3 regions of the Gordonia sp. 11cp genome follow, and region 2 is predicted to be linked to each of the others. Evidence: riboswitches for the same ligand, from Rfam matches in the RefSeq annotation. Region 2 holds a riboswitch; each other region holds the start of a gene.
What was found. Region 2 has a riboswitch for thiamine pyrophosphate ahead of AC3B6C_RS01515 (TenA family protein). Riboswitches for the same ligand answer to the same signal wherever they lie in the genome.
Positions count from the first base shown of each region.

Region 1 (4,863 bases), 720 kb from region 2:
GCGGGAGCACCGACACGATGCGCTCCAGCGCCAGCATCCAGACGAGCATGATCGCCACCGCGCCGGCCGAATGCCGCACGAGCGCACCCACGGCGAGACCGATCAGTGCACACAGCATCGCGAAAACCGGTGTGCCCCAGAGATGCCGGACGGTCTCGGGGCCGGTCAGCGAGACTCCGACGCCGGAGAGCACCTGTGCGACCACCACCGCGACGACGCACAGGATCGCCACCACCGCGAAGGAGAGTCCGCCGAACACGACCGCTTTCGCGATGAGAACCCGCGGGCGGCGCGGGATCGCGGCGAAGGTCGGGCGGATCGTGCCGAAGCGATACTCCGTGGTGACACCCAGGATCGCCATGATCGCGAGAACCGCGACCCCGAACTGGTCGACGCCGATCAGGAAGTCGTCGGTGAGGGTGTCGGCCTCCCCGGGACTTCCGTACGAGGTCCCGGCGACGGCACCGAGCAGCACCGCGAGGCCCAGTCCCAGCACGACGACGACCCCGAGGCACCAGTACGGCGATCGGGTGCTGGCGAGTTTGATCCGCTCGGCGTTGATCGCGGCGATCACCGGTTCACTCCCCCGTGGTAATCGACAGCGTGGGCTGTCATCGACATGAACACCTCTTCCAGCGACGCCGACTCGGCGGAGAGCTCATGCAGGGTGATGCCCGCGGCGGCAGCGAGATCGCCGACGTGATCGGTCGTGGTGTCCGGAACGCGCATCACCGGACGCCCCTGACCGTCCGGGTCACCCGGGGCGGGGTTCAACCCCGCCGCCGCGAGCGCGGCGTGCAGCTGCTCAAGCTGCGGGCCGCGCACCCGGACCGATTGTCGTGCCCGCCCGGTGAACTCCGCGACCGAACAGTCGGCGATCAGCCGGCCCCGCCCGATGACGACGAGATGATCTGCGGTGAGCGACATCTCGGTGAGCAGGTGACTCGACACCAGCACCGTCCGACCCTCGGCGGCGAGCTTGCGCATGAACCCGCGGATCCACACGATGCCCTCCGGGTCGAGGCCGTTGACCGGTTCGTCGAACAACAGCGTGTGCGGATCGCCGATCAGGGCACCCGCCAGCCCGAGCCGCTGCGACATGCCGAGCGAGAAACCGCCGGCGCGCTTCTTGGCCACCGAGGTGAGCCCGACCGTCTCGAGCACCTCGTCGACGCGGGCAGCCGGGATCTGGTTGCTCGCCGCCAGCCACCGCAGATGCGAGCGCGCACTGCGGTTCGGATGCACCCACCGAGCGTCGAGCAGCGCACCGACCTGACGCAGCGGATGGTCGAGGTCCCGGTAGCGCTGACCGTTGATCGTCGCCGTGCCCGAGGTCGGACGATCGAGACCGAGCATCATGCGCATGGTCGTCGACTTGCCCGCCCCGTTGGGCCCCAGGAAGCCGGTCACCCGTCCCGGCCCGACCTCGAAGGTGAGATCGTCGACCGCGCGTTGACCGCCGAAGTCCTTCGTCAGATTCGCTACCCGCAACACGCCTCGACCATAGCCGTCGAATCCAAAGCGGCCCGGTCTGTCATTCGTACGGCCTGTCGCAGCCGCCCGTCAGCCCGGATCGCGGCCGGGCGAGGACGCGTGAGCCCAGAAGCGCTTGGGAATTCGGCCCGCCCGCCCGGCCAGCCGGCCCGCGATCACCGCGTGCCGCATCGCCGTCGCCATCAGTTCGGGATTCTCCGCGCGGGTCACCGCGGTCGCCAGAAGCACTCCGTCGCAACCGAGTTCCATCGCCAGCGCCGCGTCGCTCGCGGTGCCGATGCCGGCGTCGAGGATGACCGGCAGCGGGTCGTCGAAGCGGGTATGGCAGTCGTCGACGATCATCTCGATGTTGTGCGGGTTGAGGATTCCGAGACCGGTCCCGATGGGTGACCCGAGCGGCATCACCGCGGCCACCCCGAGATCGGCGAGTCGCGCGGCCAGAACCGGGTCGTCGTTGGTGTATGCCAGCACGACGAACCCGTCGCCGACCAGGGCGGCGGCCGCGTCGACGAGTTCGATGGCATCGGGCATCAGGGTGCGTTCGTCGGCGACCACCTCGAGCTTGACCCAGTCGGTCTCGAACGCCTCGCGCGCCAGCTGTGCGGTCAGGACCGCCTCGGCGGTGGTGTGGCAGCCGGCCGTGTTGGGCAGCACGGCGATGTCGAGCCGGCGCAGCAGATCGAAGACCCCGGTACCCGAGGCGGCGTCGACGCGGCGGACCGCGACGGTGGTGAGTTCGGTGCCCGAGGCGACCAGTGCGCGTTCCAGGGTCGCGAGATTCGACGCCCCGCCGGTGCCGGTGATGAGCCGGGACGAGAAGTCGCGGCCCGCGATCCGCAACGGATCCGGTGTCGACTGGTCAGCCACCCTGCACCGCCGTGACGATCTCGACGACGGCGCCGTCGGTCATGGTGTGCCGGTCCCAGCGACCGCGCGGGACGACCGCGCCGTCCACCGCGACCGCGATCCCACGGTCCGGCAACCCGAGCCCGGCGACCACATCGCGCACCGAGGCGTCGGCGTCGACATCCATGCTCTCGCCGTTCACCGTGATACTCATTCCTCGACTCCTTCCAGGATCGACAGCACGCGCTCGGCGGTACCCGGGGCGAGGACGATCCCATTGCGTCCGTGCCCGGTCGCCACGACGGTGCGTGCGTCCACGCGGGCGACGAGCGGCAACCCGTCGGCGGTGCACGGCCGCAGACCCGCGGCCGCTTCGGTCAGTTCATACGTCCGCAGTCCGGGCAGGACCTCGATCGCGTCGGCGAGCAGGTCGGCGACCCCACCGGCCTGCGGCGCCCGGTCGGTCAACCCCTCGGCCTCGTACTGGGTGGCGCCGACGACGACACCGTCCTCGCGTGGCACCAGGTAGACGGCCCGACCGTGCAGACGTGCCCGGACGACGTGGGCGGGCGGGGGCACGGACCAGCGGGTGCGACGAAGCCGGAGGATCTCGCCCTTGGCCGGGTGCAGGTCGGCGCCGGGCCAGAGGGCAGCGGTGCCGAGCCCGGCGGCGAGCAGGATCTGCCCGTCGGAGCCGGGGTCGTCGAGATCGGCCAGGGACCCGACGCGGGCGGTGGTCAGCTCCACGCCGGCCGTCGTGACCGCGGCGCGCAACGCCTCGAGGAGGCGCCGGTTGTCCACGGACCACTCCCCGACCGCGCGATAGCCACCGACCAGACGAGAACTCAGCGACGGTTCGAGTGCCCGGATGTCGCGGCCGGTCACCGGCTGCAACGCCGAGTCGGTGCGGGGCTGGCCGGCCCAGACGAAGTCGGCGAGGTGCCGCAGGTACTCGATGTCCGTGGCCGAGGCCGCGACGAACAGCGAGTCGGTGGCGGTGACAACGGCGGGGTCGTCGAGCCGCTTCACGAGCGCGGGCCAGAGCCGGACCGACTCCACCGACAGGGCGAGCGACGCCTCTTCGCCGGGATGTCCCTCGCCGAGCGAGCCGAGCATGCCACCCGCGACCCACGAGGCGCGCTCGTCGGTTCCGGCGTCGAGTACGCGAACCCGCCACCCGGCGTCGGCCGCGGCCAGTGCGCACGTCAGCCCGATGACGCCGCCGCCCACCACCGTCAGGGTGCGGTGAGCAGTCTTCCGAGGGGAATTCACGCTGGAATCACCTTCCTTCGCCGGAATGACCCGGATCAGGTTCGACGGTCAGCGGATCGGTCCGCACTCTCAGCCCGGCCGGTCCGGGCTCCCGTGTGTTCGTGCGGTCCACCCTACGCGGGGGCGTCAGGTGTCCGGTTAGCCTGGTCGGCGTGACGACCCCGAACCACACCAGGTCAGGGTCCGCGGATTCCGGCCACGCGACAGACCGTCGTCGTCGGCTCTCCTCGGCCCGCCTCTACCTGTGCACCGACGCCCGACGCGAGCGCGGCGACCTCCTCGATTTCGTCGGCGCCGCGCTGGCGGGCGGCGTCGACATCGTGCAGCTCCGCGACAAGAACTCGCCGGGCGAACGCGAGTTCGGGACCCTGGAGGCGCGGGAGGAGCTCGAGATCCTCGCGGGACTGCGGGCGATCACCGACGCGCACGGTGCGCTGCTGGCGGTCAACGATCGCGCCGACATCGCGGCGCTCTCCGGCGCCGACGTCCTGCACGTGGGACAGGGCGACCTGTCGCCGTCGGCGGCCCGCCGGATCGTCGGCCGCGACGTCGTCATCGGCGCCTCGACCCACGACCCCGAGCAGGCTGCCGCCGCGATCTCCGACGAAGACGTCGACTACTTCTGCGTCGGCCCGTGCTGGACCACGCCCACCAAACCCGGCCGCGCCGCCGCCGGCCTCGACCTCGTGTCCGCCACTGCGGAAATGCTGTCGGGGGCAACGCAATCAGCGAAACCGTGGTTTGCCATCGGCGGGATCGACGCCGGCCGCGTCGGCGAGGTCACCGCGCTCGGGGCCCGGCGCATCGTCGTGGTGCGCGCCATCACCGCCGCCGCCGACCCGACCGCCGCGGCCCGGGAACTCGCCGGGGTGCTGTAGCGAGTCGTCGTCGGGGACGAAACAGGTTTGCCCGGTCGGTGTCGCGGGTCTATGGTGGACCGATCATGTTGTGCATCACGAGCATTCTCGTAACCCGCCGCAGCGGGGTCTGAATCTGACCGACCCCCCGCTGCGGGTCGGTTGCGCTCTATCGTCGGTCACCCATTCTTCGACCGAAATCGGTTACCGAGATGCACCCTCTTCATCTGTCTCATCGATCCTGTTCGTGGCATGAGCACGACGACCGCCGCGGTGGCGATCTGTTCACCGAGCGGTACGGCCGTCCGCTTCCCCCTGGAATGCACGAGGAGGCCACCGGGATGACCTGGCAGGAATTCACCGACGAGTACTCCCGCGGCGGCACGATCCGGCT
Region 1 covers NZ_CM173437.1:1,090,831-1,095,693, forward strand. The annotation lists gene AC3B6C_RS04690 (ABC transporter permease) at 1-574, opposite strand, end outside; gene AC3B6C_RS04695 (ABC transporter ATP-binding protein) at 571-1,494, opposite strand; gene thiG (thiazole synthase) at 1,564-2,361, opposite strand; gene thiS (sulfur carrier protein ThiS) at 2,354-2,554, opposite strand; gene thiO (glycine oxidase ThiO) at 2,551-3,612, opposite strand; TPP riboswitch at 3,607-3,717, opposite strand; gene thiE (thiamine phosphate synthase) at 3,765-4,490, shown strand; gene AC3B6C_RS04720 (hypothetical protein) at 4,811-4,863, shown strand, end outside.
Region 1: it holds a riboswitch for thiamine pyrophosphate, as region 2 does, so the genes downstream of both, thiO (glycine oxidase ThiO) here and AC3B6C_RS01515 (TenA family protein) in region 2, are expected to answer to the same signal.

Region 2 (4,863 bases):
ACTTCCGCTGCCAGGACGTGGGCAGGTACGGCGTCGACCGGTAGTACTTGTCCGCCGGTTTGCCGCCGAAGTACTTCGGCACGATCCACGCACCCGACCGCGTGGAGAGGGTCAGCTTGTTGTCCAGCGCCTTCGACGACAGTTCGACGGCGATGTCGGCCGCGCTGTTGCCCAGCCCGACCACCAGGATGCGCTTGCCCGTGAAGTCGTGCGGGGTACGCGGATCGATGTAGTGGTGGGCATGCATCTCGATGCCGTCGAAGTCGCCGGGGAAGTCGGGCCACCGCGGATCCCAGTGATGACCGTTCGCCACCACCAGCAGGTCGAACCGTCGACGTTCGCCGTGCTGGGTCTCCAGTTCCCAACCGCCGCCGTCCAACCGGGCCGCGTGCTCGATCCCGTTGGTGAACTCGATCGACGAGTACAGATCGAAGGCCTCGGCATACGAATCGAGATACGCCTTCACCTGGGTGTGGTGCGGGAAGTCGGGGTAGTCGTCGGGCATCGGGAAATCCCGGAACGACAACTGATGCTTCGAGGTGTCGATGTGCAGCGACCGGTAGGCGCTGCTGTGACCGTTCGGGTTCCCGAACGCCCAGTTGCCGCCCACCCTGTCCGAACTCTCGAAACAGGTGTACGGGACGCCGTAGTCGGTGAGCATCTTCCCGGCGGTCAGCCCGCTGATTCCGGCGCCGATGATCGCGGTTGTTGGTAAAGGCACACTGCCCCCTCGATGGACCCGCTGTGGTCACGATGTGGATGTAGACACAATCTGATTTGTGTCTACACGACGGGACGTATCGTGTACACAGAATCCGCGAACTGTCTACGACGTATCTGCTTCCCACCCCGAGCGGACACCCGGACACACGGCGCGCGACGACCCCGAACGCAGGAGATGCCGGTGACCGAAGCCTCGACCACGACGGTCCACGAGCGGTTGCTCGACGCCACGCAGAAGTTGCTCGCGGACAAGGGCATCCGGGCGACCACCATGCAACAGGTCGCGGAGTCGGCGGGCGTGTCCCGCGCGTGGCTGTATCGGCACTATCCGGACAAACCGTCCATGATCGGCGCGACGATCGTCCGCCTGACCGAATCGTTCTGGCGCGACGCCCGTGCCGAGCTCGACGCCATCGGCGACCTGGCCGGCCAGCTCACCGCCGGGGTGCGTATCGGTCGAGGCGCCTACGACGACCCGGGCACGCTGCTGTTGAGGCTCCGCACCGAGGAGCCGACCGAGTTCGCCGAATGCGCGGGCGTCGGCGTCGTCAAACTGATCCCCGACCTCGCGGCGTTCTGGCTCCCCTTCGTCGAGCAGGCCGTCGACCGGGGCGAGATACACCCCGCGCACGATCTGCGCGAGGTGTCCGAATGGGTTGCGCGCGTGCTGATCAGCCTCGGCACCTCGCCCGGCGAGGCACTCGACATCGACGACGCCGCGCAGATCCGGCGTCACCTCGACCTCTTCGTCATGCCGGCGCTGTCCACACATCCGCGTGATCGAACGGCCGGCGCCCACCGGCACCCCTGGCCTGAGTGACGCCGATCACCTAGACTGGTGTCCAGTCAACCGTCCGGATCGTGCGGACGACCGAACGACGCCGTCGGAGGGCCACATGGATTTCGGGATCGTGCAGTTCACCAGTGACCGGGGGCTCAAGCCCCATGTCCTGGCTCCGCTCATCGAGGATGCGGGGTTCGCGTCGTACTACGTCCCCGAACACGGACACATTCCGACGCGACGCGACGCCGCACACCCCCGCACCGGCGACGAGACCCTTCCCGACGAGCGCTACATGCGCACCCTGGACCCCTGGACGTCACTCGCCGCCGCCGCAGCCGTGACCGAACGCATCCGGCTCGCCACCGCGGTGGCGCTGCCGGTGCAGTCCGACCCCATCACTCTCGCCAAGACCATCGCGACGCTCGATCACATCTCCGACGGAAGAGTCACTCTCGGTGTCGGATTCGGCTGGAATCTCGACGAACTCGCCGACCACGACGTGCCGCCGAAGCGGCGGCGGACCATGCTCCGTGAATACCTCGAGGCGATGACCGCTCTCTGGACGCAGGAAGAGGCCGAGTTCGCCGGCGAGTTCGTGAACTTCGGCCCCAGCTGGGCGTGGCCCAAGTCGACCCAGTCGCACATCCCGGTGCAGGTGGGCGCGGCGGGCAACGAGAAGAACTTCAAGTGGATCGCGCGCAGTGCCGATGGGTGGATCACCACCCCCGGCGAGGAGGACATCGAGGGATCGGTGTCCCTGCTCAAGCAGATCTGGTCCGACGCCGGCCGCGACGGCGAGCCCGAGATCGTCGTGCTCGACTTCCGGCCGGTCCCCGAGAAGCTCGAGAAGTGGCGCGAGATCGGGGTCACGACAGTGCTGTACGGCCTGCCCGACGACTCGGTCGAGCGCGCGACCGGATACCTCGCGAAGCTGGCCGGCAAGCTGGGCATCGAGCCCGCGGTCGTCTAGGCCCCCTGCTCCCTTCTGCTAGCCTGGTTCCGTTCTGACACGGGGTGCTCCGCGACCGCGGGGCTGAGATGAGACCCGAGAACCTGTCCAGGTAATGCTGGCGAAGGGATGTCATGTCTTTGCGTACGCTTTTGTCCGATACCGGCCGCTTCACCGATCAGCTGTGGGACCACACCTCCGGCCTGAGGGCGGCGATCGACGATCTCGAGTTCCTGCGCCGCCTCGGGGACGGGACGTTGCCCCTGGAGGTGTTCCGCACCTACCTGGAACAGGATTCCCTGTACCTGGCCGGGTACTCGAGAGCACTCGCGATCCTGGCGTCGAAGTCGCCGGATCCGCAGACCGCGGCGTTCTGGGCGAATTCGTCGGCAACCGCGGCCGCCGTCGAGGTCACCCTGCACGGCGACCTGCTCGAGGGAGGCCAGTTGCCGCCGCGGCAGGGTGAACCCGAGCCGTCGACCGCCTGCCTCGGGTACGTGTCCTATCTGATCGCCACCGCCGCGACCGAGTCGTACGCGGTCGGCGCGGCCGCCGCACTGCCCTGCTTCTGGATCTACGCCGATGTCGGCCGAGGACTTGCCGCGAGCGCCGCCGCGGTTCTCGCCGCCGACCCGAACCATCCCTATGCACAGTGGGTGACCACCTACGACGCCCCGGAGTTCCAGGAGTCCGCCGCTCGGGCAAGGGAATTGGTGGATGCGGCAGCGGCGTCCGCCGGCGCGGACGAGCAGGCCGCGATGACCGCGGCGTTCACCGTCGCCACCCGGTACGAGCTCATGTTCTGGGACACCGCGTTGCACCCCTACGCATGGCCCGCCGCATGATCGGCCGCGTGCACCGCACCCTCGCCGGGTTCGTCGTCGCGATCGCGGTGTTGTCGACAGCCACCGCGTGCGGGTCGGACTCCGCCTCCGACGACACCATCCGATTCGCGCTCGACTGGACCCCGAACACCAACCACACGGGACTGTTCGTGGCGCAACAGCGCGGCTTCTTCGCCGAGTCCGGACTGGACGTCGAGATACTGCCCTACAACAACACCGCCGTCGACACCGTGGTGGACGCGGGGAACGCCCAGTTCGGGATCAGCACCCACAACTCGTCCACCTTCTCCCGGGCCTCGGGCGCGCACACGATCTCCGTGCTCGCGCCGCTGCAGCGATGGGCGACGGGTATCGGGGTTCGGGCCGGTCGTGACGACATCGCGAGCCCGAAGGACCTCGACGGCAGGACATATGCCGGGTTCGGCGACCCCGGCGAGGAAGAGACCCTCAAGCAGGTGATCCGGAACGACGGCGGCACAGGAGATTTCACGTCGGTGACCCTCGGCACCTCCGCGTACGAGGCCGTCTACTCGGGGCGGGCGGACTTCACCGTCTCCTACCTCGCCTGGGAGGGCATCGAGGCCGAGCATCACGGAACCCCGATGAAGTACTTCCACTACACCGACTTCGGATTCCCGGAGGCCTACGCGATCGTCGTCGACGCCAACGAGGACTGGCTGGCGGAGAATCCGGAGCGTGCGGCGAAGTTCGTACGGGCGCTGCAACGCGGCTACCAGGCCGCGGCGGACGACCCAGACGCGGCCGCACGCGACCTCATCGAGGCCAACCCCGGCGCGTTCAACGACGAACAGCTGGTGATCGAGAGCCAGCGGATGCTCGCCGACCGGTACATGAAGGATGCCGACGGCAAGGTCGGCACGCAAACGCTGGAACAATGGGCCGGCAACTCCGGATTCCTCTACCGCAGTGGACTTCTCACCGGTCCGGACGGCGCTCCGCTCACGGCCGAACCGGACTGGTCGACCTACTTCACCAATGAGTACCTGGGCTGAGTGCCGTGGCCCCGCCCGCTAGCACCGGTCTCCGGCGGGCGGCACCCGCGATCGTGACGGTGGCGGCCCTCGTCGCGGTCTGGCAGATCTACGTCGAGCTCAGCGGAATCCGGCCCCAGCTCCTGCCGTCACCGTCGCGTGTCGCGGAGCAGGGGTGGGCGCACCGGAGCGAGATCGGGGTGCATGCCGCGGCGACTCTCCAGGTCACACTGATCGGATTCGGGGTGTCGCTGGTACTGGCATGGGTGCTGGCGATCATCGTCGACTTCTCCCCCGTACTGCGCCGGGCGTTCGTACCCCTGTTCGTCGCGTCGCAGACGTTGCCGATCATCGCGATCGCGCCGCTGATGGTCATCTGGTTCGGATTCGGCGTACTGCCCAAAGTCCTGGTCATCGCCCTGGTCACCTTCTTTCCGATGGCGATCGGGCTGATCGAGGGATTCGCGGCCGCCGACCGCGAGGCCGGCGCACTCCTGCGGAGCATGGGTGCCACTCGCCGCCAGATCTTTCGCTACGTCCGCCTCCCCTCCGCGCTGCCCCGGTTCTTCA
Region 2 covers NZ_CM173437.1:371,772-376,634, forward strand. The annotation lists gene AC3B6C_RS01500 (flavin-containing monooxygenase) at 1-721, opposite strand, end outside; gene AC3B6C_RS01505 (TetR/AcrR family transcriptional regulator) at 899-1,543, shown strand; gene AC3B6C_RS01510 (LLM class F420-dependent oxidoreductase) at 1,620-2,477, shown strand; TPP riboswitch at 2,508-2,603, shown strand; gene AC3B6C_RS01515 (TenA family protein) at 2,591-3,301, shown strand; gene AC3B6C_RS01520 (ABC transporter substrate-binding protein) at 3,286-4,314, shown strand; gene AC3B6C_RS01525 (ABC transporter permease) at 4,320-4,863, shown strand, end outside.

Region 3 (4,863 bases), 2.0 Mb from region 2:
GCGGGAAACCCTGGACCGGTGTTCATCAACAGTGGCTGCAGCGTCAACGTTTCGAGCTGCCGCTGTTGCAAGCCGCCTTCGACAACGACCTGGACGCGGTGTTGAGCGTGACCGCACGCCGAGACCGCCTCGATGAGCTGATCGAACAGACCGCGGCCACCGATCCGTGGCGGGCTGTGGTCACCCGATTGTCATGTCTGCGGGGTGTGTCGACGCTGACCGCGTTCGCTCTGACCGTCGAGATCGGCGACTGGTCGAGGTTCAGTGGCGCCACGATCGGCCCCTACGCCGGGTTGGTGCCCTCGGAATACTCGACCGGCGGTACCCGCAGTCAGGGATCGATCACCAAGGCCGGGAACGCCCACGTGCGGCGGTTGCTGGTCGAGGCGGCCTGGCAACACCGGCGGCCCTACGGCACGCCCGGACAGACCATGCGCCGTCGGTGGGAGGCCGCCTCACCCTCGGCCCGCGCCCGTGGCCATGCCGGCAACCGACGGCTACACAAGCGTTGGCAACAATTCGACCGCCGCAGCAAACATCCCTGCGTGGCCAACACCGCGATCGCTCGTGAGCTCGCCGGCTGGTGCTGGTCGCTGGCGGTGCTCGACGACTAACCAGCACTGACACACAATCTTGGCCACCCGCCGCGACTGCGCTGTGGTGAACAGGGAACGAATCCACGGCGTCGCTATGTGCGCCAGCACCTCTGGGTGCACGGTACGCACGCTTACATAGACCCGTCGGTCAGCGTTTTCATCTCCTGTCGAACACCGTTGAGCGGTAACCAACCCGCGTATATCAGTCCGACAACACCGTCGCGAGTAACGACCACCACACACCGCGGCGGGTGGCCAACCCCCACTACAGCCCCCTAGCAAGGAGGCCAACTCGCCATGGAACTTGACAAAGCAGCACTACATATCAGCGACGAGCCACGAAGGGCGTCGACGCGCCCTCCGACGCTCGATCACACCGGGGCGAGCGTCACGATCCCGGGATGGCTGTCGAGGTAGCGCTTGGTGAACGTGCACACCGGCCGCAGGCGGGCGCCCTGCTCGCGGGCATGGTGCACGACGGTGCGGGTGAGCCGGGTGGCGAGGCCGTGTCCGCTGTACTCGTCGTAGAGCACGGTGTGCAGCACGGTGATCGTGGTCTGACCGTCGACCGTCTCGGTCGAATAGCCGAGCACGCCGACCAGGTCACCGGCGACCCAGAGTTCGAATCGGTCGCGGTCGGGGTTGTGCACCACCTGCGAGATCTGTTGCAGGATCGACTTCGCCGACTGTGGTGGTCGATGACGATGCTTACGTAGCACCCGACCCTCCTCACCTCTTGATCGCGGACATCTGATCACCGACGGGCGACTGCCGCGGCTCGACACCGACACCATCTGTGATCAGGGTCACACGCTACCTTACGGAACCGTAACTGCCGACCCCGATGGCGCTGCCGCCGAAGATCGAGACGGTTCACTCCCGCCCCGGGCCTGGCTCCGGGCGAGTCGAGGTATGGTGACGGGCGCACGACAACTACACACCGCGGGGGCTCTCACGATCACCGAGGGCTGAGATGGCGACGGGCGGTCGCCGACCGCTCGAACCTGTCCGGGTAATGCCGGCGTAGGGAGAACCGCCATGGGCACACGTGTATCCGCCACGCGCACCGACAGCGCACCCGCCGACTCCGGGTTCCTGACCCTCGGTCCCATCGAGGGCAGCACCAAGCACTATCTCTCGGTCGACGACCTGCGTGTACCGCAGCGTCGCATCCACCTCACCAACGGCGAGCATCTGGACGTCTACGACACCTCGGGCCCGTACACCGACCGGTCGGCGCGCATCGACGTCGAGCAGGGCCTCGCACCCACCCGCGACAGCTGGCACCGGCCCGAGCCGATCGACGGCGCGAGCACCCAGCTGGCCTGGGCGCGCGCCGGGATCGTCACCGACGAGATGCGGTTCATCGCCGCCCGGGAGGGCGTCGACGCCGAACTGGTCCGTTCCGAGGTGGCGATCGGACGGGCGGTGATCCCGGCGAACCATCGTCATCCCGAGTCCGAGCCGATGATCATCGGGAAGCGCTTCGCGGTGAAAGTCAATGCGAACATCGGCAATTCGGCGGTCCGCAGCTCGATTTCCGACGAGGTCGAGAAGATGGTGTGGGCGACCCGCTGGGGCGCCGACACGATCATGGACCTCTCGACCGGCGCCGACATCCACACCACCCGAGAGTGGATCCTTCGCAACTCGCCCGTCCCCGTCGGGACGGTACCCATCTATCAGGCGCTCGAGAAGGTCAACGGCGATCCCGCCTCGCTCACGTGGGAGCTGTACCGCGACACCGTGATCGAGCAGGCCGAGCAGGGCGTCGACTACATGACGGTCCATGCCGGAGTCCTGCTGCGCCACGTCCCGCTCACCGCTGAGCGGGTGACCGGAATCGTCTCCCGCGGTGGTTCGATCATGGCCGCCTGGTGCCTGGCGCATCACCGGGAGTCGTTCCTATACACCCACTTCGACGAGCTGTGCGAGATCTTCCGCCGCTACGACATCACGTTCTCGCTCGGCGACGGCCTACGCCCGGGATCGATCGCCGACGCCAACGACGAGGCGCAGTTCGCCGAGCTCCGCACCCTCGGCGAGCTGACCACGATCGCCAAATCCCATGGCGTGCAGGTCATGATCGAGGGACCAGGGCACGTCCCCATGCACAAGATCGCGGAGAACGTACGCCTCGAGGAAGAGCTGTGCGAGGAGGCGCCGTTCTACACTCTGGGGCCCCTCGCCACCGACATCGCACCCGCGTACGACCACATCACCTCGGCGATCGGTGCGGCGATGATCGCCCAGGCCGGCACCGCGATGCTCTGCTACGTGACACCGAAAGAGCATCTCGGCCTCCCGGACCGCGACGACGTCAAGGTCGGCGTGATCACATACAAGATCGCCGCGCACTCCGCCGACCTCGCCAAGGGGCACCCGCGGGCGCAGGAACGCGACGACGCACTCAGCAAGGCGCGCTTCGAATTCCGCTGGAACGACCAGTTCAACCTCGCCCTCGATCCCGACACCGCCCGCGCCTTCCACGACGAGACACTGCCCGCCGAGCCGGCCAAGACGGCCCACTTCTGTTCCATGTGCGGCCCCAAGTTCTGCTCGATGCGGATCTCGGCGGATGTCCGCGCCTACGCCGAGGAGCACGGTCTCGTGACCACCGAGGACATCGACCGCACGATCGCGGAGGGCATGGCGGCGAAGTCGGCGGAGTTCGCCGACGCCGGGAGCCGCGTGTATCTACCGCTCGAGACCGCAGGGGGTGCCTGATGGACACAGTCAACGCAGGACGAAGCACAGTCGACGAGAATCAACGCACGGTCGACGGAAATCAGCGCACAGTCGACGAGCAGGCCTTCGTCGGGCTCCCGATCGGCCCGCCCGGGTCTGTTCCGACTCGGGTCCTGACCATCGCCGGTTCGGATTCGGGTGGGGGTGCGGGGATTCAGGCCGACATGCGCACCTTCGCCCTGCTCGGGGTGCACGGGTGCGTCGCGGTGACCGCGGTGACGGTTCAGAACTCGCTGGGCGTCACCGGATTCGAGGAGATCACCCCACAGACCGTGGCGGCGCAGATCGACTCCGTGGTCGGTGACATCGGAGTCGCCGCGGCGAAGACCGGGATGCTCGCGTCGGCGCCGATCATCGAGGCCATCGTCGAGCAGTGCGGCCGGAGCGGCATCGGTCGGGACTCATCCGTCCCGCTGGTGGTCGACCCGGTGTGCGCATCCATGCACGGCAACCAGTTGCTCGCCGACTCGGCACTCGACACGCTGCGTCACAACCTGTTCCCTCTCGCCACCGTGGTGACACCGAATCTGGACGAGGTCCGGTTGATCACCGGGATCGAGGTCACCGACGCGGCTTCCCAGCGCGATGCGGCCCGGGCGCTGCTCGATCTCGGGCCGCGCTGGGCGCTGGTGAAGGGCGGGCACCTGCGCGCGTCGGATCAGTCGCCGGATCTGCTCTACGACGGCGGGGAGTTCATCGAGCTCAGCCATGAGCGCATCGACACCCCACACGACCACGGCGCCGGCGACACCCTGGCCGCGGCGATCGCGTGCGCACTCGCACACGGTCTTCCGGTCCCCGAGTCGGTCGCCTTCGCCAAGAGTTGGGTGACCCGCTGCCTGGCGGCCGCCTATCCGCTGGGCGCCGGCCACGGCCCGGTCAATCCGTTGTGGCGACTGGGCGTCCGGTCGGAGGATCAGAGGCCGTCCTAGCCGTCCAGTCGCTCACCGACGTCGTGGATGACCACGATGTCGGACTCCCAGGGCAGCAGATCGTGCACGGATTCTTCGAGATCGGTAAGAGGCGGCAGCTTCTCGGGACCGAGCACGGAGATGGTCGCCGTGCCTCCGTGCCAAGTCACCCCGGACACCTCGGCGCCCGGGGTGTCCGCGAGCCACTGCTCCGTGGCGTCGTGGACCTGCCGGACCCACACCGCCGACAGGGAGTTGAGGACCATCGGCACGGTGACGAGGACGAACGCGGCCGAGAGCACCACATACGCTCGCCGTCGTCGACGACGCCCCACGTCCGCCACGTCGTGATACCTGGCGAACACCAGCACGACCGTGCAGGTGATGATCATCGCGATCATGTTGGAGGCGAACAGGATGAACGCGCCGATCGCGAGTGACGGGGCACCCGAGCCGAAGCACACCCCGGTGACCGCCAGCGGCGGCACGAGTGAGATCGCGATGGCCACACCGGGTAGCACATCGCCCAGATCACGGCGGGTCACCGCGATCGAACCGACCAAGCCGGTGGCCAGAGCAGCGAGAAGATCCATCAGGGTCGGCGACGT
Region 3 covers NZ_CM173437.1:2,358,886-2,363,748, reverse strand. The annotation lists gene AC3B6C_RS10510 (IS110 family RNA-guided transposase) at 1-614, shown strand, start outside; gene AC3B6C_RS10505 (GNAT family N-acetyltransferase) at 968-1,315, opposite strand; TPP riboswitch at 1,538-1,627, shown strand; gene thiC (phosphomethylpyrimidine synthase ThiC) at 1,635-3,323, shown strand; gene thiD (bifunctional hydroxymethylpyrimidine kinase/phosphomethylpyrimidine kinase) at 3,323-4,276, shown strand; gene AC3B6C_RS10490 (TIGR00341 family protein) at 4,273-4,863, opposite strand, start outside.
Region 3: it holds a riboswitch for thiamine pyrophosphate, as region 2 does, so the genes downstream of both, thiC (phosphomethylpyrimidine synthase ThiC) here and AC3B6C_RS01515 (TenA family protein) in region 2, are expected to answer to the same signal.